3 regions of the Arthrobacter sp. MDT1-48-3 genome follow, and region 3 is predicted to be linked to each of the others. Evidence: riboswitches for the same ligand, from Rfam matches in the RefSeq annotation. Region 3 holds a riboswitch; each other region holds the start of a gene.
What was found. A riboswitch is a leader RNA that binds a small molecule or an ion and turns the genes downstream of it on or off. The one in region 3 is predicted to bind S-adenosylmethionine.
Positions count from the first base shown of each region.

Region 1: another riboswitch for S-adenosylmethionine. It lies ahead of ACX80L_RS17570 (ABC transporter substrate-binding protein); the one in region 3 lies ahead of ACX80L_RS07170 (ABC transporter substrate-binding protein).
Region 2: another riboswitch for S-adenosylmethionine. It lies ahead of ACX80L_RS10865 (AmiS/UreI family transporter); the one in region 3 lies ahead of ACX80L_RS07170 (ABC transporter substrate-binding protein).

Region 1 covers NZ_JBTNDL010000014.1:44,688-55,209, forward strand. The annotation lists gene ACX80L_RS17550 (LLM class flavin-dependent oxidoreductase) at 1-290, opposite strand, end outside; gene ACX80L_RS17555 (dipeptide ABC transporter ATP-binding protein) at 287-2,026, opposite strand; gene ACX80L_RS17560 (ABC transporter permease) at 2,023-2,946, opposite strand; gene ACX80L_RS17565 (ABC transporter permease) at 2,943-3,875, opposite strand; gene ACX80L_RS17570 (ABC transporter substrate-binding protein) at 3,876-5,537, opposite strand; SAM riboswitch class IV at 5,677-5,805, opposite strand; gene ACX80L_RS17575 (VOC family protein) at 5,955-6,380, opposite strand; gene ACX80L_RS17580 (DUF427 domain-containing protein) at 6,577-7,458, opposite strand; gene ACX80L_RS17585 (pyridoxamine 5'-phosphate oxidase family protein) at 7,585-7,986, opposite strand; gene ACX80L_RS17590 (GAF domain-containing sensor histidine kinase) at 8,225-9,907, shown strand; gene ACX80L_RS17595 (response regulator) at 9,873-10,522, opposite strand, start outside.
Region 2 covers NZ_JBTNDL010000004.1:200,140-210,661, reverse strand. The annotation lists gene ACX80L_RS10910 (S-(hydroxymethyl)mycothiol dehydrogenase) at 1-142, opposite strand, end outside; gene ACX80L_RS10905 (mycoredoxin) at 239-496, opposite strand; gene ACX80L_RS10900 (chorismate mutase) at 697-999, shown strand; gene thrS (threonine--tRNA ligase) at 1,166-3,160, shown strand; gene ACX80L_RS10890 (HIT family protein) at 3,160-3,771, shown strand; gene pgsA (phosphatidylinositol phosphate synthase) at 3,771-4,391, shown strand; gene ACX80L_RS10880 (sigma-70 family RNA polymerase sigma factor) at 4,414-5,238, opposite strand; gene ACX80L_RS10875 (hypothetical protein) at 5,505-5,726, shown strand; gene ACX80L_RS10870 (acyl-CoA dehydrogenase family protein) at 5,772-7,022, opposite strand; gene ACX80L_RS10865 (AmiS/UreI family transporter) at 7,115-7,732, opposite strand; SAM riboswitch class IV at 7,772-7,883, opposite strand; gene pdxS (pyridoxal 5'-phosphate synthase lyase subunit PdxS) at 8,144-9,058, shown strand; gene ACX80L_RS10855 (GNAT family N-acetyltransferase) at 9,314-10,030, opposite strand; gene ACX80L_RS10850 (M3 family metallopeptidase) at 10,056-10,522, opposite strand, start outside.
Region 3 covers NZ_JBTNDL010000002.1:490,788-501,309, forward strand. The annotation lists gene ACX80L_RS07135 (pullulanase X25 domain-containing protein) at 1-55, shown strand, start outside; gene ACX80L_RS07140 (heme-degrading domain-containing protein) at 286-831, shown strand; gene ACX80L_RS07145 (hypothetical protein) at 1,080-1,742, opposite strand; gene ACX80L_RS07150 (primary-amine oxidase) at 1,937-3,931, opposite strand; gene ACX80L_RS07155 (APC family permease) at 4,018-5,388, opposite strand; gene ACX80L_RS07160 (APC family permease) at 5,671-7,197, shown strand; gene ACX80L_RS07165 (helix-turn-helix domain-containing protein) at 7,194-7,499, shown strand; SAM riboswitch class I at 7,547-7,645, shown strand; gene ACX80L_RS07170 (ABC transporter substrate-binding protein) at 7,751-9,400, shown strand; gene ACX80L_RS07175 (ABC transporter permease subunit) at 9,397-10,398, shown strand; gene ACX80L_RS07180 (ABC transporter permease) at 10,395-10,522, shown strand, end outside.

The DNA of each region.
Region 1 (10,522 bases), on a different contig from region 3:
TCGGTCACCGCCGCCATGGCGGGGATGATCAGCAGGGGATCGTTGCTCGGGATCTGCACTGCTTCGCGGAGTGCCGTCTCCGGTCCGTTGCGGTAGCCGTCGTAGGTCCCGATCACATCCGCGAGGAAGACGCTGTCGAACAGGCCTGCCTCGAGGAGTTTGGCGGTCTCCACCCAGAAGTCGAGGTCGTTGAAGCGGTGCCTGTTGTTCTCGGGGTGGACCCAGAGTCCGTGGGAGATATGGCCCACGCAATTCATCTCGAACAGGTTGAAGGCGATCTGGCGTGTCATGGGTGGACCTGGTCCTTCCGGAATGCGGGGAGCTGGGGGATGGCGTTGATGAGCTGTCGCGTGTAGTCGTGCTGCGGGGCATCGAAGACGTCGTCGACGGGGCCGTGGTCGAGGATGGCGCCGTCCTTGAGGACGAGGACCTCGCTGCTGACGTGCTGGATGACGCCGAGGTCGTGGGAGATGAAGAGGTAGCTCAGGGAGAAACGGTCCTGCAGGTCCGTCAGGAGGTCGAGGATGCGGGCCTGGACGGTGACGTCGAGGGCGGACACCGGCTCGTCGCAGATGATGACCTCGGGATCGGCCGCGAGGGTACGGGCGATGGCGACGCGCTGCCGCTGGCCCCCCGAGAGGTCCAGTGGGCGGCTGCGTGCCCTGTCCGCGGGAAGGCCGACGAGGTCCAGGAGTTCGAGGACCCGCGCCGCGAGGGCGCCCCGGGGAGTGCCGGCGGCGGCAGCTGCCTGCCCCACGACCTGACGGACCGTCTTGCGCGGGTCGAACGACTGCAGCGGATCCTGGTAGATCATCTGGACGGACCGTCGCGCCGTGAGGTCCCGGGAGGCGCGGTGCTCCTGCCAGGTACGGCCGTGCAGTCGCACGGCACCCGTGTCGGGCGCCTCGACGCCCAGCGCGATGCGCGCCACCGTGCTCTTGCCGGAGCCCGACTCGCCCACGATGCCCAGGGTGGTCCCGGCGCGGAGGGCGAAGGACACGTCGTCGACCGCTGTACGTCGGCGCCCGTCGGGCCCGGGGTAGCTCTTGCCGATGCCCTCGACCGTCAGCAGTCCCGGCGGGGACGCGGCTGCGTCGTCCCGGCTGCCGACCTCCGTGGACGTCGTGGCCGGCGTTCCGGGTCCGGGGACGGACCGGGCACCTCCCGTGAGTCGGGAGCCGCGCGACGTCCTCGACGGGATGGCGGCCAGCAGCCCCTGCGTGTAGGGATGCCGGGGATCCTGCAGGACGGCCTGGACGCTGCCCTCCTCCACGATGACGCCGTTGCGCATCACGGCGACGCGGTCGGCGAGGTCTGCGACGACCGCGAGGTCGTGACTGACGACGAGCATCCCGGTCCGGGCGCCCTTCAGCTGTCCGAGCAGCCGCAGGACCTGGGCGGCGATCGTCGCGTCCAGCGCCGTCGTCGGCTCGTCCGCGATGAGGAACCGGGGGCCCGCCGCGATGGCGGAGGCGATCAGTGCCCGCTGGCGGAGGCCGCCCGACAACTGGTGCGGGTACTGGCTCGCGCGGACCTCGGGTTCCGGGACACCGACGGACGCCAGGAGCTCCACGACGCGTTGGCGACGCCCCGTGCGGTCGAGGGTGCTGTGTAGGCAGAGGACCTCGCCCACCTCAGCGCCCACGGTCCGCAGGGAATCGAGTGAGGACAGCGCGTCCTGCAGGATGAAGCCGGCCTCCCTGCCCCGCACGCGGCTCCACTGCCGTTCTCCCCACCCCGACGCGTCCCGGCCGTCGAAGCGCAGGCTGCGGGATCCGACGTGGGCGCCGGGTCCGGTCAGTCCCACCAGGGTCCGGGCTGTCACCGACTTGCCGGATCCGGACTCGCCGACGAGCGCCAGGCATTCACCCGGCCGGATCGCCAGGCTGACGTCCCGGACGACCTCCCGCCGGTGTACGCCACGGCCGAAGGAGACCGTCAGTCCGTCGAGTTCGACGACGGGCGGCGCCGCTCGGGCCGGTGCGGCGATGGCGGCGGCGGGTGTGAGGATCGGTGTGGAGCTCATGCGAGCCTTCCTTCGGAGCGGCGCCGGAGTTCACGCCCGACGACGGTGATGGACAGGACGGTGGCGACGAGGAACGCCGCGGGGATCGTGATCATCCAGGGGGCGTTGGAGATGAAGTTGCGCCCCGCCGAGAGCATCGCACCCCACTCGGGGGCCGGGGGAGGCGTGCCGAGTCCGAGGAAGCTGAGGGACGCACCGGCACCGATGGCGGATCCCACCCCGATAGTCGCCAGGACCAGCACGGGCTTGATGACGTTCGGGACGATGTGCGTCAGGAGCACCCGCCAGGCGGGCAGCCCCAGCGTACGGGCCGCCTCGACATAGCCGGAGCGCCGGACGAGGTGCGTCTGCGCCCTGGTGATCCGGGCGTAGTAGGCGATGCTGCCCGCCCCGATCGCGAGGATCGCATTCTCCGTGCCGCCGCCGATGATGCCGATGACCACCAGAGCGAGCAGGATCTCCGGGATGGCGAGGGTGACGTCGAGGAAGCGCATCACGGATGCCTCGACCAGGCGCCCGTTGAGCCCGGCGAGGAGACCGATGGCCGTCCCGCCCAGCACGCCGATCGCCGTCGCGCCGAGACCGATGTACAGCGAGGTGGCAGCACCGTGCACGATCCGGGAGTAGTTGTCCGCGCCGGAGTCGTCGGTACCGAACCAGGCCGTCCCGTTCGGCGCTTCGAAGCTCCGGGAGGGATCCACCGCGTACGGATCGGCCGGGGAGAGCAGACCCGGTGCCAGGACCGCCGCCGCGAGCCACAGGAGGAAGGCCGAGGCCAGCAGGATGCCGGGCCTGATGCGTCGCGCTCGCCGGGCGCGGACCCCGCGGTGGACGGGGTGGACGGGGACCGTAGGAGAAGCCGGAGGCGTCGGCGCCAGGGGAACCGCGTCGGGGGGAGCAGTGCGCGAGGTGATGCTCATGCCGTCACCACTTTCGGGTCGATGAGCGTGTAGAGGAGGTCGATCACCAGGTTGACCACCACGTACACCGCGGCGGAGAGCAGCACGATGCCGATGATGACGGGGAGGTCCTTGTTGTAGACGGAGGCCAGTGTCAGCGAACCGATGCCCTGCCGGCTGAACAGGGTCTCGACGATCACCGATCCGCCGAGGAGCGCGGCGACGACGAATCCTGACATCGTCATCACCGGGATGGCGGCATGCCGGAGTGCGTGCCGCACACGCACCGGGAGGTCGCGCATCCCGCGGGACCTCGCCGTGAGGATGAAGGGTTGCTCCAGGACGTCCTCGAGTTCGTTGCGGAGGACCTGCGAGAGCGCCCCGAAGACGGCGAGGCCCAGCGTGAACGCCGGCAGGACCAGTGCCGCCACGCCCTGATTGCCACCGATCGGGAACCAGCGCAGAGAGAACGAGAAGACGATCAGCAGGGCGAACCCGATGATGAAGGTCGGTGTCGCGGCGAGGACCACTTCGACGCCGGAGACGATCGACCGGATCCAGTTCGCCCGCTGCGCGGACAGGACGGCGACGGCGAGGGTCAGCGGGAGGGCGACGGCGACGGCGGCTGCCGCGAGGGCCGCCGTCGCGCCGATCTGCTGGCCGATGGCATCCGTGACGGGCAGCCGGAGCCGGTAGGACTGGCCCAGGTCACCCTGCAGCAGGTTGCCGAGGTAGCTGCCGTACTGCACGATGAACGGCTGGTCGAGGAGGTAGTCGCTGCGGACCTGGGCGAGGGTCTCGGCCGTGGGCCGCGCGTCCGGACCGCCGAGGATCAGCAGAGCGGTGTCGCCCGGGATCAGGTAGACCGCGAGGAAGGTCAGCGTTGCCGCGCCCCAGAGCACGCCGATGCCGACCAGCAGGCGCGTGAGGATGCGTCGGAGGATCGGCACCTACTCCGCCTTCCACGCGTAGGTCAGGACGGGCACGGGGTGGGACGTGTCGACGGCGACATCATGGACCGTCTTGGCGTACGCGAACTGGCTCGGATTCTCGTAGAGGGGCACGCCGGGCACGATCTCGAGCAGCCGGTGCTGCGCCTTCGAGTACGCTTCCTCAGCCTCCGGTCCGTCGTCGGACCCGCGGGCCGTCAGGAGCAGTTCGTCCAGCGCCGGATCGTCGACGTAGGACGAGTTCTGGCCGATCCGTTCGCCGGTGATCTCCGAGGAGTGGTACCGGATGAACAGGACGTCGGTGGTGTTGGTGTGCCACACGCCGGCCAGCGCGTCGTAGTCACCGGCGTAGCGCAATTCGCTGAGCTGCGCCTGCGGCAGCTGGATGATCTGGAGGTCGAAGCCGACCTTGCGGGCCTCGCCCTGCAGTTGGACCAGCAGGGGACTCGGCGTCGAGCTCTCCACCGTCGGTACCTCGACGACCAGCCGTCGGCCGTCCTTCGTGCGGAAGCCCTCGCCGTCGCGCTCGGACCAGCCTGCGTCGTCGAGCAGCTGGTTCGCGCGCTCGGGATCGTGGGTGAGCGTCCCCTCGACGGTCGGGTCGTAGTACTTGCTCTCCTTCGAGAGGAACCCGTCGATCGGCGTGTAGGTGCCGAAGCCCAGGCTCTCGGTGACCGCAGCGGTGTCCACGGCGGCGGCGAAGGCCTGGCGGACGGCGAGGTCGTCGAACGGCGCGCGGCTGAGGTTGAAGCTCAGCACGTAGGGGCTGCCGGTGCGGGGGAGGTTCTCGTAGGTGAAGTTCGGGTCTGCCTGGACAGCCGCCGCGTTCTGGGGCGCGAGGTTCTCGGTCAGGTCGTACTGCCCGGAGACGAGGGACTGGTGCCGGATCACCGGCTCGCCGACGAGGGTCACCTCGATGCCGTCGAGATATGCCTCGCCGTCACCCTCGAGCCACTCCGGCGCCCAGTCGTAGCCCTCGCGCTTCGTGTAGGTGATGCTCTGGCCCGGCTGGTAGTCCGCGACGGTGAAGGGGCCGGTCCCGATCGGCTGCTGGCACAGGGTCTCGGGAGCCTCCGCGATGGCCTTGCCCGAGTTCATCCCGAGCCAGGATTGCGCGAGGGTGTAGAGGAACGGGGTGTAGGGGTATTCGAGGTGGGCCTCGAAGGTGTACTCGTCCAGGACCGTGCCGTCCACGTAGGGGGCGATGTACGCGGCGGCGAGCGGTGACTTCGTCGCGGGGTCCCGCATGTGCTCGAAGTTCTGGCCGAGGACCTCCGCGTTCCACGGCGAGCCGTCGCTGAAGGTGACGCCCTCCTTGAGGTGGAAGGTGTAGGTCCTGCCGTCCTCCGAGATGTCCCATGATTCCGCGAGGTAGGGCGCGATGTCCCCGTTCTCGTCCAGCGTCACCACGTTGTCGTAGATCAGGCGTCCCAGGAACTGCTGCTGGGTCGCCGAGATGCCGTGGCCGTCGAGGCACCCCGGTTCGGCCGAGATCGACACGTCCAGGACCCCTCCGGACACGGGCTCACCGGCCGCCTCCGAGGTGGAGGCCGCCGGCCCGGCGCAGCCACTGACAAGGGCCACCAGGGCGACGGCCGATAACGTGGTGAGCCGGCGGACCGGCCGGTGATTCCGGGCAGGGGGAATTACGGATGCATTCATGGAGAATTCCTCTGAGGGGTCCGGTGCCGCGCACGGCGGAATTCACCGGAAAAGGGGAGAAAGGAGCAACAGGATGCGCTGGACGCGCAGGGCCTGCTAAGGGAGGGGGAGGGCGTTACAGCTCACGGGAGTGCCTTTCGGTGTGCTCTTGCCCGCGCCGGACGGGCACTCACGTGCCATGGCGAAGGCCGCTTCGTCATCCGAACCACCCAGGAACATGGGGTTGGTGTGCGGTCCAGTCGGAGCTTTCCGACCGCATCTCTTGAAGCTGGATTCAATATAGGCAGGGAGACGGGCGGTCCTGCGAATAAGAAGAAATATGACCGGGACCTGCGATACCCGCGCAGTGTCCCGTCGAATACCTGGCGGACAGGGAATACGACAGCAGGGGAGCCGGTGCCGCACCTGATTCCGGCATCAGCCGATGACGACGCCCCCGTCGTCGTCGATCCGCCAGCCGGGGTTGAAGGCGATCTCCCAGACGACATCGTTCGGATCCCGGACCAGGGCGTGGAAGATGCCCCCGAAGGAGCCGTCGCGGGGCTCCTTGAGGATGGTCCCGCCGGCGTCCGCCATCCTGGCCACCAGCCGGCGGACCTCGTCGGGGCTGCCGACATTGTGCGACAGCGTCATCCCGGACGGTACGGGCGCCGCAGCGAGCCCGACGTCCTGCGCGAACTTGTCGGAGCGGAACAGCCCCAGGAGCAGACCGGGCGCCACCCGGTAGAAGATGATCTCCTCCGGGACGTCGAGCGCAGGGGACCAGCCCAATCCGCTGTAGAACGATCGCGCGGCGTCGAGGTCGCGGGTGGCGACCGTGACGAAGTGCAGTTGCTGGTCCATGGCGCGAGCATAGTCGGCACGGCCGGTGCCTTGGGCCTTCCCGGACAGGACCGGGGGGTGCGGAGACCCTTGACGCCGCGGCAGGCCTGAGACCGCGACGGTCCTCGGCGGGGAAGCCCACGTCACCCCGGGTGCTCAGGTCACCGCCGACGCGACGTGCCGACGTCGATCACCGCCCGTGACACGACCACCGATATCACGACCACGGGGTGAGGGCACGTTCCTGCTGCTCGCCGTCGATGACGAGATCGAGCCGCTCGTCGAGGAACGCGACGTAGCCCTGCACCTCGGCCGCGTCACTCAGGGGGTGTTCGTACTGCCACGCGATGTCATCCACCCTCCTGTCTCCCACCATCGCGGAGTACCAGGTCGCGTAGCCCTTGTACGAGCACATGGACCGTGTCGAGCTGGGCTCGAGCGGCGCCACGACGTCCTCGACCGGAAGGTAGTACCGGGCGGGCAGGGTCGTCTCGAACAGCATCCGCGCCCGGGTGGTGTCGGCGAGGATGTGTCCGTCGAGCATCAGCTGCACGTGTCGGGAGGTGCCTCGGATGTCGATGCGGCCGTACGGGTCGTGCGGATGGCTGATGATCTCGTCGTCCTCCTCGAACCAGCTGTCGAAGTCGGCGAATGCGAGGATCACGTAGTCGTCGAGGCCGGGGTCGCGTGCGCGGAATCCGGACGCGACGGCCTCCGTTCCAGCGACGCGTATCCCGACCGGCTCGCCCGCGGTCGTGCGCACGTCGAAGGGGATACGCGGGTCGAACACGGGAATCGTCGACAGGTCGGGCAGCATGAATCCGACCGGACCGTTCTCGGGTGGCGGTGGGGTGCGGGGCGAGATCTCGGCGCGGATGTCCTGGTACGGGACGGCGTACCCGGGCACGACCCTGCGCGGCTCCCACACGAGCATCGCGTGCGTCGTGTCCACGACAGTCTGTCCGCCGAGCGTGGCGCGGACGCGCTTCGCGGTCGGCTCGTATCTCAGCTTCTGGAGCAGTTGCCCCATCACGTCCCGCATGAGCACGCCGGTCGCATCGGTGTCGTGGTTGGCCGGGGATACGGGAGGGCTCGACATGCACTCACGGTAGACCTGCGTCGCCGCTGCCGATAGAGGCCGATGGCGGCGGCCGCAGCAGGCGCACCGGGACCGAGCACGGCCGATCGGGTGAGCGTCGGACAGGCTGCCCGTACCCGACAGCGACTAGTGGGTGGTGTGCAGGCGGCGCCCGCGCACATGTGCGGGCGTCAGGGCGAAGAACAGGTCGCGCAGGCCGGGCGCCCACGGCTCCTCGGCTGCTGTACCCCACAACGTGGTGAGGAGTTCAGGATCTTCGACGCGGGCCGCCGGCCCGTTCACCAGGACGGTCCAACCGCTCTGCGTGGTCCTGTCCGTGGAATGGGTCTGGACTGCAGCGTGCTCCAGATGGCTGGTGGCGATGATGCCGTCGGCCCTGGTCCTGACGTACACGCGCTCATCGAGCACGAAGTAGTTGACGGGGAAGATCTCCAGCAGCCCATCCCGGAAGAATCTCAGCCGCCCCGTCGACTGCGTGGTCACCAACGCCCAGCATTGCGACGGCGTGAGTGCGTCCGAGGCATGCATCAGGGCCGCAAGACCCTGATGTGCCCTCCATCAGCCGGACCGGCGGCGGCATCCGCCCAGCACCCGACGGGAGCGCCTCGGAGCAGATCCCAGCATTCGTGAGCAGCACGAGCGTCGGTCCGTGCAGGTCCTGCGTCCATGGACCGGGAGTACGAAGCGGGCGCCACGCCGACCGGGGCCCGCCGACCCTGTTATCGTCCAACGATGAGGTCTCGTCCTGATCGACGGAGCGTGCGGCATGGTCACCTACCCTGAGGAGCCGCCCCTGGGCGCGGTTGTGCAACCACCGGCTCCGGCGGGGGTGGAGAACCTCCTGGCTGCCTTCGCTGCCATCGCGGACGACCTGGGACTCGACACCGTCCTGGAACGTGTCATCGAAGCGGCGTGTCAGCTGGTCGATGCACGCTTCGGTGCCCTCGGCGTCGTCGGTCCGGACCGGATGCTCAGCCACTTCATCACCGTCGGTCTCGAGGAGGAGGACATTCGGCGCATCGGTCCGCTCCCGACGGGGCACGGCGTCCTGGGATTGCTGATCACCGAGCCGCACCCCGTCCGTCTCTCGGATCTGCGCGAGCACCCCCTCGCCTATGGATTCCCGGCCGATCACCCTCAGATGACTTCGTTCCTGGGCGTGCCGATCCGCATCCATGACCGGGTGTTCGGCAACCTGTACCTGACGGAGAAAAACGGGGGGACGGATTTCTCCGCCGCAGATGAGCAGCTCGTGGTCTCGCTCGCCTCCGCCGCGGGCGTCGCGATAGAGAACTCGCGCCTCTTCGAGGAATCGAACCGGCGGACACGATGGCTGGAAGGCGGGCTCAACGCGGTGAGGGAACTCCTCGGGGAGCACGACGGATCCAGCAATGACCTCGAGATCATCGCTACCCATGCACTCGACGCCTCGCACAGTATCCTCGCCGCCGTCCTCAGGACGTTCGGCAACGAACGGGAGATGATCTGCGAAGCCGTCGACGGCGTCGAGGCCGCGGCCCTCCTGGGACGACGAAGCCACGATGCCGGACTGATGGACCGGCTGCCGACCACCCTGTCACCGGTCCTGCTGAATGCTGAGGACGTCGCGGCGGTACTCCCCGGGGCTGCGGCAGGCACCATCGGGACGGCACTGTGCTGCAGGCTCGCCGGCGCGGGGGACCGGCGTTTCCTCGTCATCGGCCGCCCGCCCGGCGCGACGCCCTTCTCGGATGTCGATCACGGGATGATGCGCACCTTCGCCTCCCATGTGTCCCTGGCCCTCGAACTGCTGCGGATCCACCGGCAGCGGGAACAGGAAGCTGTCTTCGGCGACCGGGACCGGATCGCCCGAGACCTGCACGACCTGGTCATCCAGCGGCTCTTCGCGGCCGGCCTGAGCATTCAGAGCCTGCGGAAGTACACTCCGGATGCGGAAGCGCTGAACCGCATCTCGGCAGTGACGAAGGAACTGGATGCGACGATCAGGGAGCTGCGCGACACCATCTACTCGCTCCGCTCCGTCCCGCAGGTCGCCCCGACCTTCACCTCCACGGTGTTCTCCCTCGTCGCCGATGCCTTCGACGGCCACGACCTCGACCCGGTCCTGCAACTCTCCGGCCCCCTGGATACGTCAGTGGACGACGAGCGAGCCGACCATGTGCGGGCCGTGCTGCTCGAGGGGCTGGCCAATGCGCTGCGTCATGCCGAGGCGCGCACGATCACCGTGATCCTGCGTGCACGGTGCGGACGCCTCGAGTTGAGGATCACCGACGACGGCCGCGGGTTCGAGAACCCCAGCCGGACGAGCGGACTGGCCAACATGAAGCGTCGCGCCGAACTGTGCGAGGGCACGGTGTCCATCACCAGCACCGTGGGTGGAGGGACCGACGTCCACCTCGAGATCCCCCTGGCTGCTAGCGGTATCTCGGTTCCGCCGGCCTCGAGATGAACACCGCCGCCTGCGTGCGGCGCTGGAAGCCGAGCTTCGACAGCAGCGACGACACGTAGTTCTTCACGGTCTTCTCGGCCAGGAACAGTTCTGCGCCGATCTCCCGGTTGGTCAGGCCGGCGCCGATGAGAGCCAGGACCTTCTTCTCCTGGCTCGTCAGTCCCGCCAGCCGCGGATCCTCGACCGGAGCATCACGAAGCCCGGCGATGATCCGTTCCTTCACGCCTGCTGCGAACAGGGATTCACCCGACGCTGCGCGACGGATCTTCTCGATCAGGTCCGAGCCCAGGATCTCCTTCAGGATGTAGCCGGACGCCCCCGCCAACACGGCGCCGCGCACCGCCTGATCGTCGTCGTAGCTCGTCAGGATCACGCACGACAGCGAGGAATCGATCGAGCGCACGTCCCGGCACACCTCGATCCCCGTACCGTCGGGCAGCCTCGCGTCGAGGATCGCGACGTCCGGTGACAGGGCGGGGATCCTCCGGGCAGCCTCCTCTGCGGAGCCCGATTCACCGACCACGGTGAAGCCCTCGCCCTCGAGCAACTCCCTCAATCCCCGTCGCACGAGTTCGTGATCGTCGAGGAGGAACACCGTGATCCGTCGGTCCTGTA
Region 2 (10,522 bases), on a different contig from region 3:
AGTGCAGGTCCGTGTGGCAGACGCCGCAGGTCAGGATGTCGACGAGGGCTTCGCCGGGCCCCGGATCCGGGACGAGGATGGTCTCGATGGCCGCGGGGGCATCCTTCGCCCGCACCACGACGCCCTGGACTCTGTGCACCATGTCTTGCTGTCCTTCCGCTGGGAGCGGTGGACCGGAGGACGGGCCCACCGCTCCCAGCATATGGGGGACGGCCGCGGTGCGCGGATCGCGTCCGGGCTAGACGGCGATCCTGGCCCGCACCTCGGCGGCGGAGGGATTGGTGGCGGTCGTGCCGTCCGGGAAGATGACGGTGGGCACGGTCTGGTTGCCCCCGTTGAGGGAGGCAACGAGCTCTGCGGTGCCCTCGACCTCCTCGATGTTGACCTCGTTGTAGCCGATGCCCTGGGCGTCGAGCTGAGACTTCAGGCGCCGGCAGTATCCGCACCACGAGGTGGAGAACATGGTGATGGATCCGGCTTCTGGCGTGTAGTCCACGGTGCTCCTCATATCTGCGCCCGGGTCGCCGCGCGCATCTGTCGGTCGCGGGCGGCTCGTCCACCCGCACCTGCATCAACACGGGACGGTGCCGCGTCATTCCTCGCATATCACCGAACCGACGTCCTCCCGCGCCCGCCCGACCCGGTCCGCCCCCGTCCGACCCCGTCGGGTGCCGGATGCCCCGGTAGGCTTCCGCCATGGCTGAAGCAGACGAAGAGCAGAACGCGAAGCAGTTGGCGGCAGTCCGGGTGGCCATCAACGAGGTGGACGAGCAGATCGTGTCCCTCATCTCCCGGAGGGAGCGGCTCGTCCGCAGGGCAGGAGCGCTCAAGCACGACGACGCGTCGGTGCGAGCGCCGGCCCGCGTGGAGCAGGTGATCACCAACGTGCGGGGCTACGCGTCCAGGCAGGGCGTCGATCCCGCCGTCGTCGAGGAGACCTACCGTGCGATGATCTCCGCGTTCATCGAGTTCGAGCTGCGGGTGCGGCGGGAGCCCTAGCCCCTGCGCGGGACGGCGACGTCCTGCGGCGAGCTTGTTGGTCGCCCCTCCGCCCACCCGATACGATCGACGAGGCGGTCCCGGTCCCGGCCGGATCCCGTCACGCCCTTCCGGGCGGCCCATTTCCCCAGCATCGAGGAGACCCCCCGTGTCAGCGCCCCAGTCCATGAAACTCATCGTCGACGGCGAAGAGCAGCAGGCGACCACGGGCACCACCGGGACGGAGCTGTTCAGTGAGCGGCGGGACGTCGTCGTGATGCGCGTGGACGGCGAGCTGAAGGACCTCGACCAGGAACTGGCCGAGGGTGCCTCGGTGGAGGGCGTGACCCTCGAGGATCCTGCGGGGCTGGAGGTGCTGCGGCACTCCGCCGCGCACGTCATGGCGCAGGCCGTCCAGCAGTTGCGTCCGGGAGCCAAGCTCGGTATCGGCCCGTACATCACCGACGGTTTCTACTTCGACTTCGACGTGGAGGAGCCGTTCACGCCCGACGAGCTCAAGCAGCTCGAGAAGATGATGCTCAAGATCGTCAACGCCAATCAGCGCTTCGTGCGCCGGGTCGTGTCCGAGGACGAGGCCCGCGAGGCGATGAAGGACGAGCCGTACAAGCTCGAGCTGATCGGGCTCAAGGGCGGGGCCACGGATGAGGACGGCGCGTCCGTCGAGGTGGGCGTCGGCGAGCTCTCCGTCTACGACAACGTGGACCGCAAGTCCGGGGACGTCGTCTGGAAGGACCTCTGCCGCGGCCCGCACCTGCCGAACACCAAGCTCATCTCCAACGCGTACGCCCTGACCCGCTCGGCCGCCGCCTACTGGCGCGGCAGCGAGAAGAACAAGCAGCTGCAGCGGATCTACGGCACGGCGTGGCCCACGAAGGACGCCCTGAAGGCCTACCAGGAGCGCCTCGCGGAAGCGGAGCGTCGCGACCACCGCCGGCTCGGCACCGAGCTCGACCTCTTCTCCTTCCCGGACGAACTGGGCTCGGGGCTGCCGGTGTTCCACCCCAAGGGCGGCATCATCCGCAAGGCGATGGAGGACTACTCCCGCCAGCGGCACACCGACGCCGGGTACGAGTTCGTCTACACGCCGCACATCACGAAGGGCCACCTCTACGAGGTCTCCGGCCACCTCGACTGGTACCGGGACGGCATGTTCCCGGCGATGCACGTGGACGAGGAGCTCAACGAGGACGGCACCGTGCGCAAGCCCGGCCAGGACTACTACCTGAAGCCGATGAACTGCCCGATGCACAACCTGATCTTCCGCTCGCGCGGGCGGTCCTACCGTGAGCTGCCGCTGCGGCTCTTCGAATTCGGCTCGGTGTACCGGTACGAGAAGTCCGGTGTCATCCACGGCCTGACGCGTGTGCGTGGCATGACCCAGGACGACGCCCACATCTACTGCACCCGTGAGCAGATGAAGGACGAGCTCACCGGGACGCTGAACTTCGTCCTGGGCCTCCTCAAGGACTACGGCCTCGAGGACTTCTACCTCGAGCTGTCCACGCGCAACCCGGAGAAGTCGGTCGGCTCCGACGAGATCTGGGACGAGGCGACGCGCACCCTCGCCGAGGTCGCGGAGGCCTCCGGCCTGGAGCTCGTGCCCGACCCCGGGGGAGCCGCGTTCTACGGCCCGAAGATCTCCGTGCAGGCACGCGACGCGATCGGCCGCACCTGGCAGATGTCGACGATCCAGCTCGACTTCAACCTGCCCGAGCGCTTCGAGCTCGAGTACCAAGCGGCCGACGGGTCCCGCCAGCGTCCGGTCATGATCCACCGGGCCCTGTTCGGTTCGATCGAGCGTTTCATGGGGGTGCTCACCGAGCACTACGCCGGCGCGTTCCCCGCCTGGCTCGCCCCCGTGCAGGTGCTCGCCGTCCCGGTCGCCGAGGCGTTCAACGACTACCTGTTCGACGTCGTCGACAAGCTGAAGGCCGAGGGCATCCGCGCGCAGGTCGATGCGGGATCGGACCGGTTCCCGAAGAAGATCCGGACCGCGAGCAAGGAGAAGGTGCCGTTCGTCCTCATCGCCGGCGGTGAGGACCAGGAGGCCGGTGCCGTCTCCTTCCGCTTCCGGGACGGCAGCCAGGACAACCAGGTGCCCGTGGACGAGGCCGTCCGCCGGATCGTGGAGGCGGTCCGCAGCAGGGAAGCCACCGTCTGATGGAGGACGCGGACCGCCGGGGGATGCCCGCGACCCCTCCGGGGGATGCGGCGGTGACGGACGACTTCGGGCTGGCGGGCGTGCCGGACGCCTTCCAGCGGCTGTGGACACCGCACCGGCTCGCCTACATCAAGGGAGGGCAGGACCAGGTCACGTCGGAACAGACCTGTCCGTTCTGCCGGGCGCCGCACCGGAGCGACGAGGAATCCCTCATCGTGCACCGCGGGACCCATGCCTTCGTACTGCTCAACCTGTTCCCCTACAACGCCGGCCACCTCCTGGTCTGCCCCTACCGGCACGTGCCCGACTACACGGACATCGACGAGGCGGAGACCGCGGAGATCGCCGCCCTCACGCAGACGGCCATGCGTGTGCTGCGCAAGGTGTCCAACCCGTCGGGGTTCAATCTCGGCATGAACCAGGGCGTCACCGGGGGCGCCGGTATCGCCGCCCACCTCCACCAGCACGTCGTGCCGCGCTGGGGCGGTGACGGGAACTTCCTGCCGATCATCGCGCAGACGAAGGCGATCACGCAGACCCTCGGCGACGTGCATGCGCAGGTGGCGGCTGCCTGGCCGTCCGCGGCCGGGCCGGCGGGATCGGACGCCTGATGCTCAACCGATACGCGCGGGGATTCTTCACGGCCCTCTTCACGCCGCTGGCACGCCTGCTGCTGAGGTGGGGCGTGACGCCCGACGCCGTCACGATCGCGGGGACGGTCGGTGTCGCCGGTGGCGCGCTGGTGCTCTACCCGCTCGGCCAGCTGTTCTGGGGAACGGTCTTCATCACGCTGTTCGTGTTCTCCGACGTGATCGACGGGATCATGGCCCGGATGCAGGGCCGTGGAGGCCGGTGGGGGAGCTTCCTCGACTCGACGCTCGACCGCGTCGCCGACGGCGCGCTGTTCGCGGGTGTCGCGATCTGGTTCTTCACGGGTGGCGGGAACGCCGCGATCGCGGTCGCCGCACTCGCCTGCCTCGTGCTGGGCATGATCGTCTCGTACGCCCGCGCCAAGGCCGAGTCGCTCGGCTTCACGGCGAACGTGGGGCTCGCGGAGCGTGCGGAGCGACTCGTCTCCGTCCTGGTGGTCACCGGGCTGACGGGACTGGGCCTGCCCGAGGGTTTCCTGCTGGCCGTCCTCGTCGTCCTGGCCGCGGCAAGCCTCGTCACCGTCTACCAGAGGGTGCGGGCCGTCCATCGCCAGTCGCTGGAGGCCAGGCCCGCGTCCTGACCTCGCCGCCGGTACGGGACGGTCAGGACGCCGAGGCGAACGCCGGGCGAGCCGTGGCGTACGTCGCCGCGTGGCCGCGCAGGGGCGTCAGCGCCGAACCGAGCGCGGACAGGTATTCCGCCCTGCGCTTGGGCGAGACGCGCGAGATCGGAGCGGGCGCGGAGCCCGCTGTGTCGGAGTAGTGGGTCGCCAGGCCGTCCTGCAGCAGCCGGAGCGCCTCGGACTTCTGCTGGGAGACGGCCGAGTGGGTGGTCCCGAGCTCCGCTGCCACCTCGGTCACCGATCGTCCCTCGAAGAAGACCTCCTGGATGATGTGGCGCATGCGGGCGGGGAGATGGGCCACCGCGGCGCGGATGTGCCGGACCTGCTCGTCGGCCAGCAGCGATGCCTCGGGGAGCTGGTCGAGGCAGGGGACGATGTCGAGGACGGTCTCGTCGAGCGCCTGGACGGATCGCGCGGCGTCGCCGAGCGCAGCCTGGACCTCGTGCCGGCTGACGCCGAGCGTCATGGCGAGCTCGTCCGTCGTGGGCGTGCGCCCGAGGGAGGCGGCCAGCGTGTCCTGTGCAGCGATCGTGTCGCCGATCCTCCGTCGCGCGGAACGCGGAGCCCAGTCGTTGGACCGCATCTCGTCGGCGAAGGCCCCCGTGATACGGCGCCGGGCGTAGGCGCCGAAGGGCACGCCCAGGGTCGGGTCGAAGGAGTCCGCAGATGTGATCAGGGCGATGGCCCCGACCGACGCGAGGTCATCCCGCGAGAGATGCGTGGCGCGGGCGCACAGGGTCGAGACGAGGTACCCGACCAGCGGCAGGTTGTCGACGATCAGTTTTTCGCGTTCGCGAGAATTCATAGCAAGCTCCCCAGCTGCTCAGTGGCCGTGCGGCCCCGGATCGCTCCCGAAGGAGCGGCCGAGGACGGCAGGTGTCTTTTGAAAGCTATCAGCGGGCTTTCGTCACGACTGATCCGCTGGGCCAATCCTGCCCAAAGGCTGAGCTTCGACGGCAGGCGGTGGATGCGGGCCCGCATCCTTCGCCCTTCCTTGCGCCGGAACCGATGATTCGGCCCCCGGTCGTGCGTCTAACGGAGGATGACCCATCCACCAGAACAGGACACGCCATGACACCCGGGACAGGGTTCCTCCCGACCGATCTGCACATCGTCTCCGAGACGGACCTCCTCCTGCTGCAGCGCAGGACGGCTCCCTCTGCGCCGCTGCACCGGGCGGTGTGGACGCCGTCGTCGCCGTGGCCCGCCGGGGCACTCGATGCCGTGCTGGACGAACTGGAGCGGCGCGAGGTCTGCCCGGCGCGGCAGGCGGGCGGCGCGCGGCGCGGGTGAGGCCGGGCAGGACGGGACCGCGGGCGGTCCCGTCCTGCAGGTTGCTCAGGGCTTGCCCGCACCCGGCGCCGCACCGATGGACCACACGCGGGGAGGCACGGTCCCGTTGACGGAGTGGTCGCCGACGATCCTCGCCTTGAACACCCAGGGGTTGTGGTTGGCCGCGGTGCGGGCGTTCCGCCAGTGCCGGTCGAAGTTCTTCGACGTGCTGACGCCGGACGCGGCCAGCGCATTGAAGACGTCGGACGTGGCGCGGGTGGCGAGCGCCGACAGGACCACCTGCGCCTTGGCCGTCTCGAGTTCGGCGACGTCGTTCCGGCGCTCGTCCTCGACCTCGTCGGCCAGGAACGCGCCCTCGTAGGCGTGCTGCAGGGACCGGGCGGCCCGCTCCACGGTGGCATCCGCGGCGTAGGCGGCGGCGGAGACCTCGCCGATCACCTGGAGGATCTGTGGATCGGCAGCGAACGACGGCGCATTCCCGTGGCTGAAGATCCTCGTGCGGTTCCGTACCTCTCGCGCGACGTCCCGCTCGGCCGCGGTGATGCTGCCCGCGAGGACGGCCAGCAGCACCGCCTGGTAGAAGGCCGTCTGGTACTTGAACCGGGTGTCGAAGTCGATGACGTTCCCGGCCTCGACGCGGGCGCGGTCGAAGGTGGACGTACCCGAGCCGGTGGTCTGCTGGCCGAAGCCGTCCCAGTCGTCCCCGTGCGTGACGCCCTCCTGGTGCGTGCTGACCACCGCGATGACCTTGACACCGTTGTCCGTCCGCTGGGCGAACGTGTCGATCCAGTCCGCGAAGATGCTGCCGGTCGAGTAGTACTTCGTGCCGCTGATGCGGAAGTCGCCGTGGGTGCTGCCCGGGTCCGGGCTCACCTTGGTGATCACGTCACCGATGGTGACGGTGCCGACCTCCGTCCAGGAGTTGCCCACGATCTCGCCGTCCACGAAGCGCTGGAGCCATACGTCGCGCTGGGGACCGGCGGACACGAGGCGGTCCTCCACGAACGCGAAGTGGGCGCGCAGCGCCTGGGGGATGTTCGAATCGGCGGCGGCCAGTTCGGTGAGGAGGCGGAACAGCTGCGGGAGCGAGGCGCCGAACCCGCCGGCGGCGACCGGTACCCGCAGTGCCCCGAATCCGGCGTCGATCAGGGCGCGGATCTCCTGCCGGGGCAGCTCGTGCTCCTGTTCGCGGCGCGATGCGCCGTCTGCGATGCGTGCGAAGAGGGGTCGGAAGCGGGCCGCGAGGAGTTCGTAGTCGGCGTCCGCGGTGGGATAAGTGTGCGTCAGGGTGGTCATGGTGGGCCTTCCGATCGGGCTGGGAGTGGGGCTGGGAGTGGGGCTGGGAGTGGGGCTGGGAGTGGGGCTGGGAGGGGGCGGGGGCGGGGAGATCAGGCGTGGACGGCGACCCGGGGGACGGCCGTTCTCGCCGGACGGGAACCGGCGACGCCGGCGCCGACGAACAGTGCGCCGATGACGGCCGCGGCGCCGACGGCGGAGGCTCCGCCGACGGGCCAGGCCCCGTTGAGGCCGAGGACGGCGGGGATCACGGTGCTGGCGGTTCCGACCAGGATCGCGCTCCAGCCGGTGACCCGGGTCAGACGGACGGCGTCGAGGGCGAGGATCAGGAAGAACAGACCCCACAGCACCGCCCACGCGAGCCAGAGCACCGAGCCGAGCGGGTCGGTGTCCAGCGACGTGGCCGCGAAGACGACGGCGAGCACGGCGACGAGCCCGCAGAACCAGCCGACGCCGGCGGAGCCCAGACCCGCGACGGAGCCGAGACCCACGTACAGGTAGGTGAGCCCGAAGAGGAAGATCCCGCTCGCCGTGCTGAACGCGGCAGGATCCGGCGCCCCGGTCGCTGCGACGACCGTTGCGAGGACGAGCTGGAGCACACCGACCGCGAGATTGAGGAATCCCGCGTCACGTGGCGGGACCCGGCCGAGGAGGCCGAGTCCGTTGATCAGAAGGGCTGCTCCCGAGAGCAGCAGGCAGATGTACGACATGGATGTCCCATCGACGGGACGCGGAACCGCTGGAGGTCCGCGCCGTGCTTGCCCCGCGCTGATGCACGGGGCCGGATCTTCACCTGGGGCACCCCGCCACGGAGGGGGTTGCCGTCCGACGAGCCAGGGCTTCGCGTCGGAACTCTTGATCTGTGGCTCCGAGCGTAGGCGGCATATCGTCCGCTTTCCAGCAGGAAGACGCGGCATTCCGCCGCGTGACGCCGTGTGACGCTGCCGGATCGCTGCCGGATCGCTGCCGGATAGCTGTCGGATCGCTGACGTGCGCGGTCCCGCGCCGGGGTCCGGAGCCCGCGGGAACGGCCGGGACCGGGGCGGCGGCCGCGACCGGAAGGGCGTCCTGCGGCGGCGTATCATGAAGGGTCAGCTTTTATCTACCTTTAGGGGCAAGTCGTGTCCACCGTTGAAGACAATTCGGCAACCACAGCACAGACCGGCGGCAACCGGGTCAAGCGCGGGATGGCCGAAATGCTCAAGGGCGGCGTCATCATGGATGTCGTCACAGCAGAGCAGGCCCGCATCGCCGAAGACGCCGGTGCGGTAGCGGTCATGGCGCTCGAACGGGTTCCCGCGGACATCCGCGCCCAGGGCGGCGTGTCCCGCATGAGCGATCCCGACATGATCGACAGCATCATCGAGGCCGTCTCCATCCCGGTCATGGCCAAGGCCCGGATCGGCCACTTCGTGGAGGCGCAGGTCCTGCAGTCCCTCGGGGTCGACTACATCGACGAGTCCGAGGTCCTCACGCCCGCCGACTACGCGAACCACATCGACAAGTGGAAGTTCACCGTCCCCTTCGTCTGCGGTGCGACCAACCTCGGTGAGGCACTGCGGCGCATCACCGAGGGCGCTGCGATGATCCGCTCGAAGGGCGAGGCCGGCACCGGCGACGTCTCGAACGCCACGATGCACATGCGCACCATCCGCGCGGAGCTCAACCGCCTCTCCTCCATGGCCGAGGACGAGCTGTACGTCGCCGCGAAGGAACTCCAGGCGCCCTACGAGCTGGTGAAGGAGGTCGCCTCCGCCGGTCGACTCCCCGTGGTCCTGTTCACCGCCGGCGGCATCGCGACCCCGGCGGACGCGGCCATGATGATGCAGCTCGGCGCGGACGGCGTCTTCGTCGGCTCCGGCATCTTCAAGTCGGGCAACCCGGCCGAACGCGCCAACGCGATCGTCCAGGCGACCACGTTCCACGACGATCCGGACATGATCGCCAAGGTCTCGCGCGGTCTGGGCGAGGCCATGGTCGGCATCAACGTCGACGAGATCCCGCAGCCGCACCGCCTCGCCGAGCGCGGCTGGTAGCAGCACAGCACGGGCGGTGGAGAGGAACGCGAACGGTAGGGCGCGGTCCTCTGCCGTTTCCCGCGGAGGCGGCGACGGCGTCAGTGCCTCGCGGGGCCTCGCGGTCCCCGAGGAGGTCCCCGAGGATGTCCTCGGCCGTCGCCCCGAACGCCCGGGCGCGGTCCCGCCGGGACCGGGCCCACGCACCTCCGACATCACCGTCGGCGGGGGGGACGCGGCTCGGCTGTCATGCGTCCACCGTCGGGCCGCAGCCGGTCAGAGGTGCAGCGCGTAGGTCCTGCCGCGTCCGAGCAGTGTGAAGCCCCGCTTCGAGAAGAACTCGTAGCCCTGCGGTATGGCGTTGACGGCGAGGTCCACCGCACCGGCCTGCAGTGCGGCCCGCGCCGTGGCGCTCAGCAGGGCCGTGGCGAGCCCGCGCCGCTGGTGGTCCGGGAGCACCTCGAGGTTGTGGACACCGCCGAGGCGTCGCAGGCCCGTGACGCCGGACGGGTAGAACGAGTACGCGGCTCCGGAGATGCTGCCGCCTTCCCCACTCCGTGTCACGGCATGCCACGCCTGCCGCGGCTGGGAGCGGACCACCCGCAGCTCCTGTTCCAGCGGACCCGAGTAGTCGGGTACGTCGGTGGCGAGGACGGCGTCGTCGTCCCCGGGCACGACCACGGCGGCCGCGGGTGCCGCCATCCACCAGGGCTGCCAGCTCGGACCGAATCCCAGACCGGCGAGCTCGACGGGGTCCACCGCGCCGTTGAGCCAGACCCGGACCGAGGAGGCGCCGAGCCGCACCCCCTCGGCCAGGGCGGGCCGCACGGCGTGCGCGCTCACGGACTCCGGGAACATCATGCCCAGTTCGCGTCGCGCGGGCAGCCACACCCACGTGGAGCCGTGCGTCGAGAAGGTCCTCCCGCCCGTCGCCGTGGCCAGCGCCGCGGACCAGGCGGCCTGCAGCCGCTGGCACTGGTCGATGGTCACCATGCGGCTGGACCGCCGGCAGGGCCGGTCATGCGAGCCCGCGGCGGACGAGCAGGGGCTCGAGGTCGGCGTCCCGGCCCCGGAAGGCGCGGAACGCCTCCAGCGGATCGATGCTGTTGCCCCGCGACAGCAGCTCCCGCCGGAAGTGGTCCCCGTTGGCGCGCGTCAGGCCGCCCGAGGACTTGAACCACTCCACGGTGTCGGCGTCGAGCATCTCGCTCCAGATGTAGGCGTAGTAGGACGCCGCGTACCCGCCGGCGAAGATGTGCTTGAAGTAGGAGGTGCGGTACCGCGGCGGAACGGGCGCGAAGTCGACGCCGGCATCGGCGAGGGCCGAGGCTTCGAAGGCCAGCGGGTCCTCGACGACCGTGCCCGGCGGGATCGAGTGCCAGGCCAGGTCCAGCAGGGTGGCACCGAGGTAGGCGGTCGTCTCGAATCCCTCGCCCCAGGCGCCGGCGGCGTGGATGCGGTCGATGACGTCCTGGGGGAGCGGTT
Region 3 (10,522 bases):
CACCACCGTGACGTTCCGCTTCGACTACGACACCAAGGACATCGAGACCTCGTAGCCCTCGACCTCCTTCCGGCCCCGCCTGCTGCCGTTCCCCGGCACCGGGCGGGGCCGTCGTCGTTCCCGGTCGGCGAGGGTGACCGCGCCGGCCTCGCACTCCTCGGCACCGGCCCGTTCGTGCCCGAACTGTAGGGCGGATCGGGAGGACCGCTCGAGTGTGTCAAGAGCAACTGACTAAATCGCCGAAGTAGTTTCCGTGCGACCATCACCGCCCCGTAGATTTATCCAATGAGCAATGATGCTGCCTCGACAGTCCTCCGCCCGTTCGATCCCGACGGCGGGAACGACCAGCCTGCCGAAGCCCTCGAGGCACTCATCGCGAAGATCGAGACCGAGGTCGCCGAGCTCCAGTTCACGCGCTTCACAAACGACGACGCCGTGGCGCTCGGGCAGCTGCTCGTCCAGCTGGGCGTGGGCCGCAACCTGCCGATCGCGGTCAGTATCTGCAAGCCGAACCACATCCTGTTCCGGGCCGCGCTCGACGGCGCCACCCCCGACAACGACTACTGGCTCGATGCGAAGAGCCGCACGGCCGCCCGTTACCTCGTACCGTCCCTGCTCGTCGGCCTGCGTGCCCGGCGCAACGGCGGCCGCGCCGAGGACAACCCGATGTTCGACACGTCGACCCACGCCGCCCACGGCGGTTCCTTCCCGCTGTACATCAGGGGTGTGGGTCCTGTGGCCACCGTGACGGTGTCCGGCCTGCCGCAGCTTGAGGACCACAAGCTCGTGGTCGAGGCGCTGCGCACCTTCCACGCAGCCGACGGCCTGTAGCCGCGGCTCCAACCTGCTCCTGACCTTTGCGGGGGCCGGCACGTGCGGTTCCACGATCCCCCGCCCAGTCGGGTACCGGCCGAACCGCGATGGCCCAGTTCTCGAACCACGCCGGTCGGGTACCGACGGGACCGCGATGGCCCGGTTTTTGAAGCACTCCGGTCGAGTCTCGACCGCACACGTCGATCCGGCTGTCGAGCCAGGACGGTCCGAGTGCCGGTCGGCGAGGCCGAACTCCGCTCACCCGCTCACGCGACCATCGACGCCGCCATCGCGGCAACGCTGACGGCTGCCAAGCAGGATTCCACGCCTGCTCTCGGCAGGAACCTTGAGCCCCCTCGTGCATCGTCCCGATCTGCACGGCGGTGTGCCGCGACCAGCACCACCGTGTAGGCGAGAAGGGCTGCGACGCCCGCCGCCAGCAGGACCGGCAGGAGGGTCTGGCCAGCGTGTGCGTGCCCGGGATCGGCGGTGACACCGGGGCGTGCGTCATCCCCGTGCCCTCCCGCGATCGTGAGGGCAGCCATCGCGATCATGGACAGCGAGCGGTGCATGCCGAAACCGCAGTGCGCCGGCCCGGCCGTGCTGCGGCCGCCCACCAGCAGGAGGGGCCCGGCCAGCAGCAGCACCACACCCCAGACGACACCGGGCAGCAGGTACACGGCGTCGAAGGCCATATCCGCCATGGCGAGGAGCATGACGGCCATGCCGACGACGGCGCTTCCGGGGGTACGCCCGACATCGGCAGGTTCCCCGGGCGACCATCCGTCGCGGATTCTCGGGGTCGTGCCGACCGGCCCAGCCATGGATCCGACCAGCCGACGCCGCCCCCGGGGAACCAGTCCCCTCGCGCAGACGGCGAATCCCGCTGCTGCTGACAGCAGCATGATCGCGCTGAGCGAGGTGTTCATCGGACTGCTCCTGTGGGGACGGCGGACGAAGGGGCGGCCGGATGGGGACGGCGGACGGGGACGACGGCGGATGGGGATCGCGGCCGGCCCGGCGCGGTGGACGGAATGCCCCAGGCGAGCCGAATCAAGCAAGCCGGATCAGGCGAACCGGATCAGGCAAGCCGGATCAGGCAAGCGGGGTCAGGCGAGCCGCGTCAGTGGCAGGACCCGGTGGCGCCACCGTCATCCGTGCCCATGGCGCAGTGACCACTGGTGCCGGCCGGGACGTTGAGCACCGGGTTGCCGCCGAAGAAGCCGTGCGGCTTCAGGGTGAATTTGGCGTAGTCCACGGGCATGACGGGCCAGTCCTCCGGTCGCGGGAAGTGGGTGAGCCCGAAGGTGTGCCACAGCACGACGTCGGTGTTCTCCAGGTTCCGGTCCGCAGCCATGTACCGGGGCAGGCCGTCCCCGCCCGGGTTCTGGTTCACGAGGTCCCCCGCCGGGTAGTGCTCCTCCTGGTCGTAGGCGGAGACCCAGAGGTGCTTGGTGGTGTACGTGGCACGGGACGTGATGCCTGCGGCAGGATCGGCGAGGAGCGTGGGCGTCTGCTCCGGGTAGAGCACGTACGCGGTGGGCTTCCCCAGCCGGTTCTTCTTCCCGGGATTGGTGATGTGCCAGGTCCTGCCGACGCTCGCATCGGCGATGCGGCCGCCGTCGGCCTCGGACGTGATGGGCGTGGCCTTGTTGGTGAAGGCGTTGCCGTACGGGTTTCCGGGTCCCATCGGGAGGCGCTGCGCGTCGACCTCCACCACGGTGTTGTTCACGCCGTCGACCGTCATGTCCAGGCGCGCGGAGAACAGGTGCTGGTGGTACGGCGCACCGACCCCGGGGGCCACCTCGGAGGCGTAGGGATAGTCGCCGCCGGGGTAGGCGGACGGGAAGAGGATCCCGGTCAGCTTGGCCTCGCACTCGATGGTGCCGTCGAGGTAAAGGTACCAGTAGAAGCCGTAGTCGTAGTTGCCCACGGTGGTGAAAAAGCTGATGACGAGCCGGCGCTGGCGGCGGACGTCGGAGGATCCGGTGAACAGGTCGTTGTGCTTCCAGAGGGTGCCGTAGTCCTCCTCGTGCATGCAGATCGCGTTCTTGATGGTCTTGGGGCTCCCCGACTCGTCGGCGATGGTCGCGTCGAAGTAGTGGATCTCGCCGAGGCAGTCGCAGCCCAGCTGCAGTTCGTTCGCGAAACGGCCGAACAGGTACTCCCCGGTGTCGAAGTAGTTCTGCCAGTAGCGCGTGGGCGACGGATCGGCGTAGGGGACCACCATCTCCGCGATCGACCCGCGGTACATCACCGGGCGGTCCACGTCCTGGTCCTGGAAGCTCAGCTGGCGCAGGATGAGCCCTTCGCGGGCATCGAAGCTCACGCCGAGCTTCCAGTTGGCCCACTCGATCCTCGAGCCGTCCACGCTGAAGGACGGGCCCTCGGGCTGCGTGATCTCGATCGGCTTCAGGGTGGTGAACTCGGGGCCACGGTAGTCCGCCAGGTGGAAGTTCCCGACCTCGGGTGGCAGGTCGAAGGTCTTGTAGTCGACGACGTCGAGCACGGTCCGGGCGATCGGGTCGACGTAGGCGCAGAGGCCGTCGATGGGGCGGGCCCAGATGTTGTCCTCCACGTTCTCGCGGTAGAAGCCGAAGCAGCGGATGATCCGGTGCCCGCTCTCCCCCTCGTTCTCGTAGTAGCCGGGTGAGAGCGGGGCCGAGATGACCTTCATCGGGTCGAGTCCGCGGGCCTCGATGGCGTCGCGCCATGCTGTGTCGGCCTGCAGGATCGGGTCGATGATCTCGAACTCGGCTTCCAGGATCGGCAGCTGGCCGGTCGATCCGTCCACGATCGTGGTCCGGAGGACGACGTCGGACGTCAGGGAGACACGCAGGTCATGTGCCTCTCCGCTGCCCAGATTGAGCAGCATCACGCGGGCGATGCGCTCGGGCAGGGGTCCGGTGCCGTCCTCGTAGGCGAGCACCTCGGACTTCGCGGGTTCGACGAGTCCCACGTAGACGAAGCGGGTGTCCGCGTCGGTGCCGCCCGCCGCGTGGACGAGGGCCTGCACCCTTGTGATCTCGGCGCCGTCGAGTCCGGCCAGGACGTCGACGCGCCCGAGGGCCTCCGTGGCGACGGGAGCCGGTGCGGTGGTGTCATCTACAACTGTCATGTCTTCGGGTCCTTACGGTGGGATAACAGGAGGGTCGGTGGTGTGCGGGCTGCGCCGTGGCGTGCGGGTCTCGCCGTCGTCCGGTCCTAGCCGGCGATGGCGTCCGTGATGCGTGCGTAGGCGGCGCCGTCCTGGCGTTCGAGGTAGCGGCCGCGCAGCAGGCCGGCCGCCATGGTGAGCGGGATGGTGGCCATCAGGGCCAGGCTCAGGCCCCAACCGCCGCCCACGAGCATCGGGAAGTACGCGACGATCACGGCGCCTGCGGCGAGGAGGCCGACCAGGGCCAGGACCGGCGCGATCCGTGTCCGCCAGGGACCCCCGGTGAGCTCGGAGTGGCGGCCGAAGTAGGCCACGACCGCCAGGCATGTCTGGGCCATGAGCACCACGATCGCGAGGGTGGCGATGCCCGAGAGCCAGGTGAAGACCTGCAGCACGGGATCCATGCGCAGCAGGGCGAACGCCACGATGAGGACGGTGGCGGTGATCGTCTGCGCGAGCGACGACTTGTGGGGCGAGAGGTGGCGGGGGTGCACGTCGGCCAGGAGCTGGGGCATGGTGCCGGCGGCGGCCATCGAGTGCTGGTAGCGGGTGATGACGTTGTGGAAGGACAGCACGCAGGCGAACAGGCTCGTCAGGAGCAGCACGTTGATGGCGATGGCGCCCGCGCTGCCGAGGTAGTTGGCGGCGGTGACCACGATCATCGCTCCCGGATCCTCCGCTGCGGCCTGCACCACCTGGGACGGACCCCAGGCCATGACGAGGGCCCACCCACCGAACGTGTAGAACAGGCCGATGAGGAGGACGGCGGCATAGGTGGCGCGCGGGATGGTCTTCTCGGGGTCCTTGGCCTCGTCGCGGAAGATCGCGGTGGCCTCGAAGCCGATGAATCCGGCGATCGCCATCATGAGGCCCACGCCCGGTGCGCCCGAGAAGATGTTGACCGGCGTGAAGGGAGCCGCGGAGAGGCCCTCCGCGCCGCCGGTGGCCATGACGACCGCTGCGAGCACCAGGACGATGCCGATCTCGGCGACCAGCAGGACACCGAGCACCTTCGAGCTCAGTTCGATGTGCCGGTAGCCGAGGACGCCGACGAACGCGATCATGGCGAGCGCGTAGAGCCACCACGGCAGCTCCGGCAGTCCGAGGTTGGTCAGTGCGAGGTTCAGGCTGAAGCCGAGGTAGCCGTACACCGCGACCTGGATGGTCGTGTAGGTGAGGAGGGCGAGGAACGCCGCTCCCAGACCCTGCTTCCTGCCGAGCCCGTAGCCCACGTAGGTGAAGAACGCCCCGGGCCTCGGTACCACCCGGCTCATCGCGCTCAGGCCCACGGAGAACAGGAGGAGGATGAGCCCTGCGACGGCGTACATGCTGGGATACCCCGGCCCGTTGCCCAGCAGGATTCCGAGCGGCGCGGCGCCGCCGATGACGGTCAGCGGCGATGCCGCCGCGACGACCATGAACACGATGGATCCGGCGCCCAGGGTGCCGGTGAGGCGCTGGGGGCCGACGGCGGATGCGGACGCCGTGCCTGTGGGGGAGATAGCAATGCAGCGATGCTTCCAACGGACCGTTTCCGCCCGATCATCGCCCGGTAAAAGCTGCCGTCGTTCCAAATGAGACTCCCGCACGGCGTGCCCGGAGCCCCACCTGCGACGTCGTCGCGCCTGCTGCGTCATACAGGCGTCGTGAAACATCAGGGCAACACGGCGCACCTACTGTTCGCGGGGGAAAGGCAGATCATGAAGCCACTGCAGGACGCCGTCGCCAGCCCTCCTCGAGTGACGGGGCTGGCGGACATCTCTCCGCTCCACGGCCTGGCCCGGCGGAGCCTCGGCCCCGTCGACGCCCTCGCGCAGTCGGTCTCCGCGATGGCACCGGTTGCCGCGGCCGTGACCATGCCCGCGATGGTCACCGCCGCCGCAGGCCGCCACGCGGTTACGTCGATCCTCTGCGCGACGGTCCTGGTCCTGCTGATCGGCTACACGCTCGGCCAGTACGCGCGGCGCATGGGGGCTGCCGGCTCGCTGTACAGCTACGTGGCCCAGGCTCTGGGCAGCACGGGCACGTGGCGACCGCTGGTCGCCCTCGCGACGGGCTGCTCGCTGATCATCGGTTACGCCTGCATCGCGATGTTCGCGCTGATCGGCTTCGCGCTGCACGCCTCGGACCTCATCGCGTCGTTTGGCCGGCCGCAACTCGCCGATCCGGTGATGGCGGGCGTCATCCTCACGGTCGGCGGGACCTGCACGTGGCTGCTGATCCGGGGTCTCCGCCTGTCCTCCCTCGCCATGCTCATGGCCGAAGGAGCGGCGCTCCTGGTCCTCGTGGTGCCGATCGTCCTCGTGTTCCTCGCGGTCCCACGCGAGGCCCTGCCCGACGTCGACGTCCGGGCCGCCGTGCCGGACCCGGGATTCAGCGGCCTGGCGACGGGCGCCGTCCTGGCCCTGATGGCCTTCGTGGGCTTCGAGAGCGCCACCGTCCTGGGCGCCGAGACGCGCAGGCCGCTGCGGACCATTCCCCGAGTGCTGCTCTGGAGTGCCGCCGGCGGGGGTGTGCTGTACGTCGTGGCAGCCCTGGCCCAACGGGTCCTGCTGCAATCCGTGCCCCCGCTGGACGACGACGGGTCGCAGGTCTTCGGTCCCGCGATGGGGGCTGCGGGCCTCCCGTGGCTGGTCCCCCTGCTCGACGCCGGCGCCGCGCTGTCCTTCTTCGCGTGCACGCTCGCGTGCGCCACCGCACTGGCCCGGGTGCTGCTGACCATGGGCCGGGAGGATGTCCTGCCCGCCTGGCTCGGGCACGCCCACCTCCGGTTCCGGACGCCCGTCCACGCCGTCCTGGCTGCCATGCCCGTGGTGACGGTCGTTCCGGCGACGCTGATCCTGCTCGGCCTCGGAACGGGCGAGGCGATGAACAAGCTCCTCGGCACCGCAGCCACCGCCTACGTCACCGCCTATCTGCTGGCGTGCTGTGCAGCGCCGGTCTTCCTGCGGCGCATCGGCGAGCTGACCCTCCGGCCGGCGCTCGCGGCCGGGCTCACCTCGGTGGCACTCGCGGGTGCCCTCGTCGCCTATCGGATCACCCTCGCGGGTGCGGGCCGTAGCGCGAGCGGCTGGATCTTCTGCATCCTGCTGGCCACCGCGCTGCTCTGGTTCCTGTTGCACCGCCGTCACCGGTCGGCGGACCCCGTCCTCGGGCTCTACGACGTGCCCACGCAGGACGCCGTGCTCGGAGGTGGTCGGAACACTGCCGCGGGCGATGCCCCATGACCACGGACCGGCCCGACGACGTCGGCCTGCGGGCCCGCCAGCCCAAAGCGGTGCGGAGCGCCCTCGCGGTGCTCGAGGAGGTTGCGCGGTGCGGACCCGGGGTCACCGGGCTGGAGGTGAGCCGCAACCTCGGGCTGCCGAAGGCCACCACCTACCGGCTCCTGAACCTGCTGGTCGAGGACGAGTACCTGGTGCGGCTGCCGGACCTCAGCGGCTTCGCGCTCGGCCGCAAGGTGGAACTCCTGGTGCAGCTGTCGGGCATCGGGGGAAACCGTCCCGGAGCGCCGCGTGACCGAATATGACGGGCACCACTGGCGCCCCCGCCCTCCGGTGCGCTTAGCTGTAGCCATAACCATCCCGAGCGGCCGAGAGACCTGGATCGACGACGCCGCAGCAACCCTCCCCGTGTAGCAACGGGGAACGGTGCTACTGCCAGGACCGATGGAGAAGCTACACGCTTTCGTTGGTCTGCCCTTCCGTGCTCCGGCACGCCCGGGGCGACTACTGGCTGACCTGTATCACCCTCCATCGGGCGATGATTCAGGAGCCACGCGTGAGAACAGCAAGCCCCAGCACTCCCCGTCCACCCCGCACCCTCGCCCTGCTCGCCGTCGCGGCGGGCCTAGTGCTCACCACGAGCGGCTGCGGAGGATCAGCAGCCGCGAGCGAGGACGACACCTTCGTCTTCGCCACCGGCAAGGACATCTCCTGCCTCGACCCCCACGTCAACGGGGACATGCCGCAGGCGTCCATCGCGGCGAACTACCTCGACTCCCTCGTGTCCCAGGACAGCGAAGGGGCCATCCACCCGTGGCTCGCCACGGACTGGTCCGTGTCCGACGACGGCCTCAGCTACACCTTCACGGTGCGCGACGACGTCTGGTTCACCGACGGGACGAAGCTCACCGCGGAGGCGGTCAAGGCCAACCTCGACCACATGATCGACCCCGACACGCAGTCCGGCACGGCCGGCGGCTACCTCAAGCCCTACGTGGGCACCGAGGTCGTGGACGAGACCACCGCCGTCGTCACCCTCAACCGCCCCTACGCCGCGTTTCTCGAGGTGCTCGCCCAGCCGTTCCTCGGCATCGAATCGCCCGAGGCGCTCAAACGGCCGCAGGCCGAGAACTGCAACGCCCCCGTGGGTACCGGGCCGTACAAGATCGTCGACTACGTTCCGCAGTCCAAGGTCAGCCTGGTGCGCAACGAGGACTACAACTCCGCTCCGCCGTATGCGCAGCACGAGGGGCCGGCGCACATCGAGAAGATCGAGTGGCGCATCGTCCCCGAGGACTCCACCCGCTACGGCCTCCTGCGGGCGGGCCAGGTGGACGCCCTCGACCTCATGCCGTCGGTGCACTTCGGCGAGGCCGAGGCGGACCCGAACGTCGAACTGATCCTGCAGGACCGGCCCGGCAACCCGACCAACCTGATCCTCAACACCACCCGGGCACCGTTCGACGACGTGGACGTCCGCAAGGCCTTCCTGCACAGCGCCTACGTCGATGCGGGCATCAACAGCGTGTACTTCGGCACCGTCACCCGGGCCGGCGGCCCGCTCAGTTCCACCACGGGCTTCTACTCCCCCGACTTCGAGCACGTCTACGACCCGGACCCCGACGAGGCGGACCGCCTGCTCGACGAGGCGGGCTGGACCGAGCGCGACGACGAGGGCTACCGCGTGAAGGACGGCGAGCGCCTGACCGTGCACTTCCCCTACACGCCCGGCGCGTGGCCCACCGCGCACCAGGCGCTCGTCACGCAGATCCAGGCGACGGCGAAGAAGGCCGGCTTCGAGGTGCTGATCGAGAACGGCGACGGCGCGACCGTCAGCGAGCTCGGCAACAACTTCGCGTACGACCTCCGCGCCGACTACTGGAACACCAACACCGCGGACGTGCTGCGGATCGTCTTCTCCTCGGAGTACACCGAATCGGCGGGCTTCGTTCCGAACGGCTCCGGCTTCCGCAACCCCGAGCTCGACGGCATCCTCAACGACGCCCTGGCCACGGACGATCCCGCCGAGCGTGAGCGCCTCTACTACGAGGCGCAGCAGATTGTGAGCGACAACGCCCTGCAGCTGCCGCTCTACAACCAGGCCAGCCAGGTGGCGCTGCGGAGCGACCGCTACGGCAACCTCACCCTCGAACCGAGCCTGTCCCTCCCCTACCTCTACGACGTCACGGCGGTGGATTCAGAATGAGCACCTCTTCCCTCGATTCCCTCAGCGCAGCACCCCGCACGACAGCGACGGCCGGTACCGCCGGCAAGGTCATCGCGAAGCGTGCGGCCGGCAGCCTCTTCGTCCTCTGGGCGGCCGTGACCCTCACGTTCTTCGTCCTCCGCCTCACGCCCGGTGACCCGATCACCGCGATCCTCGGCGGGGCGGGATCCTCGCCGTCACCCGAGACGGTCGCCGCGGTGCGGGCAGAGTACGGGCTCGACCAGCCCGTCCTCGTCCAGTACCTCTCCTACCTCGGCAACCTCCTCACCGGCGACTTCGGGGTGTCCTACATCTTCAAGGTCCCCGTCCTGGAGATCATCGGCCCACAGATCCTGCCCACCCTGCAGCTGGCCGGGCTCGCCCTCGTGTTCGCCTGGGTGATCGCCCTGGCGTTCACCCTCCTGACGGTGGGCCGCGGGCGTGTGCTCGACGGCGCCGGGCGTGCTGTCGAGGTGTTCTTCGCCTCCCTCCCCCAGTTCTGGGTGGGCATCATGCTGGCGGTGGTCTTCGCGGTGACCCTCGGCTGGTTCCCGGTCGCGGGCAATGACGGCTTCCGGTCGCTCGTCCTGCCGGCGCTCTCGCTGGCGGTCCCGCTCGCCGGGTTCATCGCCCAGGTCACGCGGTCCTCCTTCGAGGACGCCCTCGCCCAGCCCTTCGTCCTGAGCGCCCGTGCCCGCGGCCTCAGCGACACCGCCGTCCGAATCACCCACGCCCTGCGCCACGCGATCCTCCCCGGCCTCACGCTCTCCGCCTGGGCCGTCGGCTCGCTCGTCAGCTCGGCCGTCGTCGCCGAGATCATCTTCGCCCGACCCGGCCTCGGCCGGTCCCTCGTCGACGCCATCGTGAACCGTGACCTGCCCATCACCCTCGCCGTGGTGTTTCTCATCGCCGCGGTCTACATCCTCGTGAACCTCGTGGTGGACGTCCTCTACCGCGTGGTCGACCCCCGCACGAACCCGAAGGGATCCGCAGCATGAGCCTCACCCTCGACCCCACCACGACGGCGGAGGGCGGCAGCGCAGCTCCCTCGTCACCGGCCCCTGCTCCCTCCCGTGCCGGGCGCCTCGTCCGCAACACGCCCATCGGCGTCCGGATCGCCGC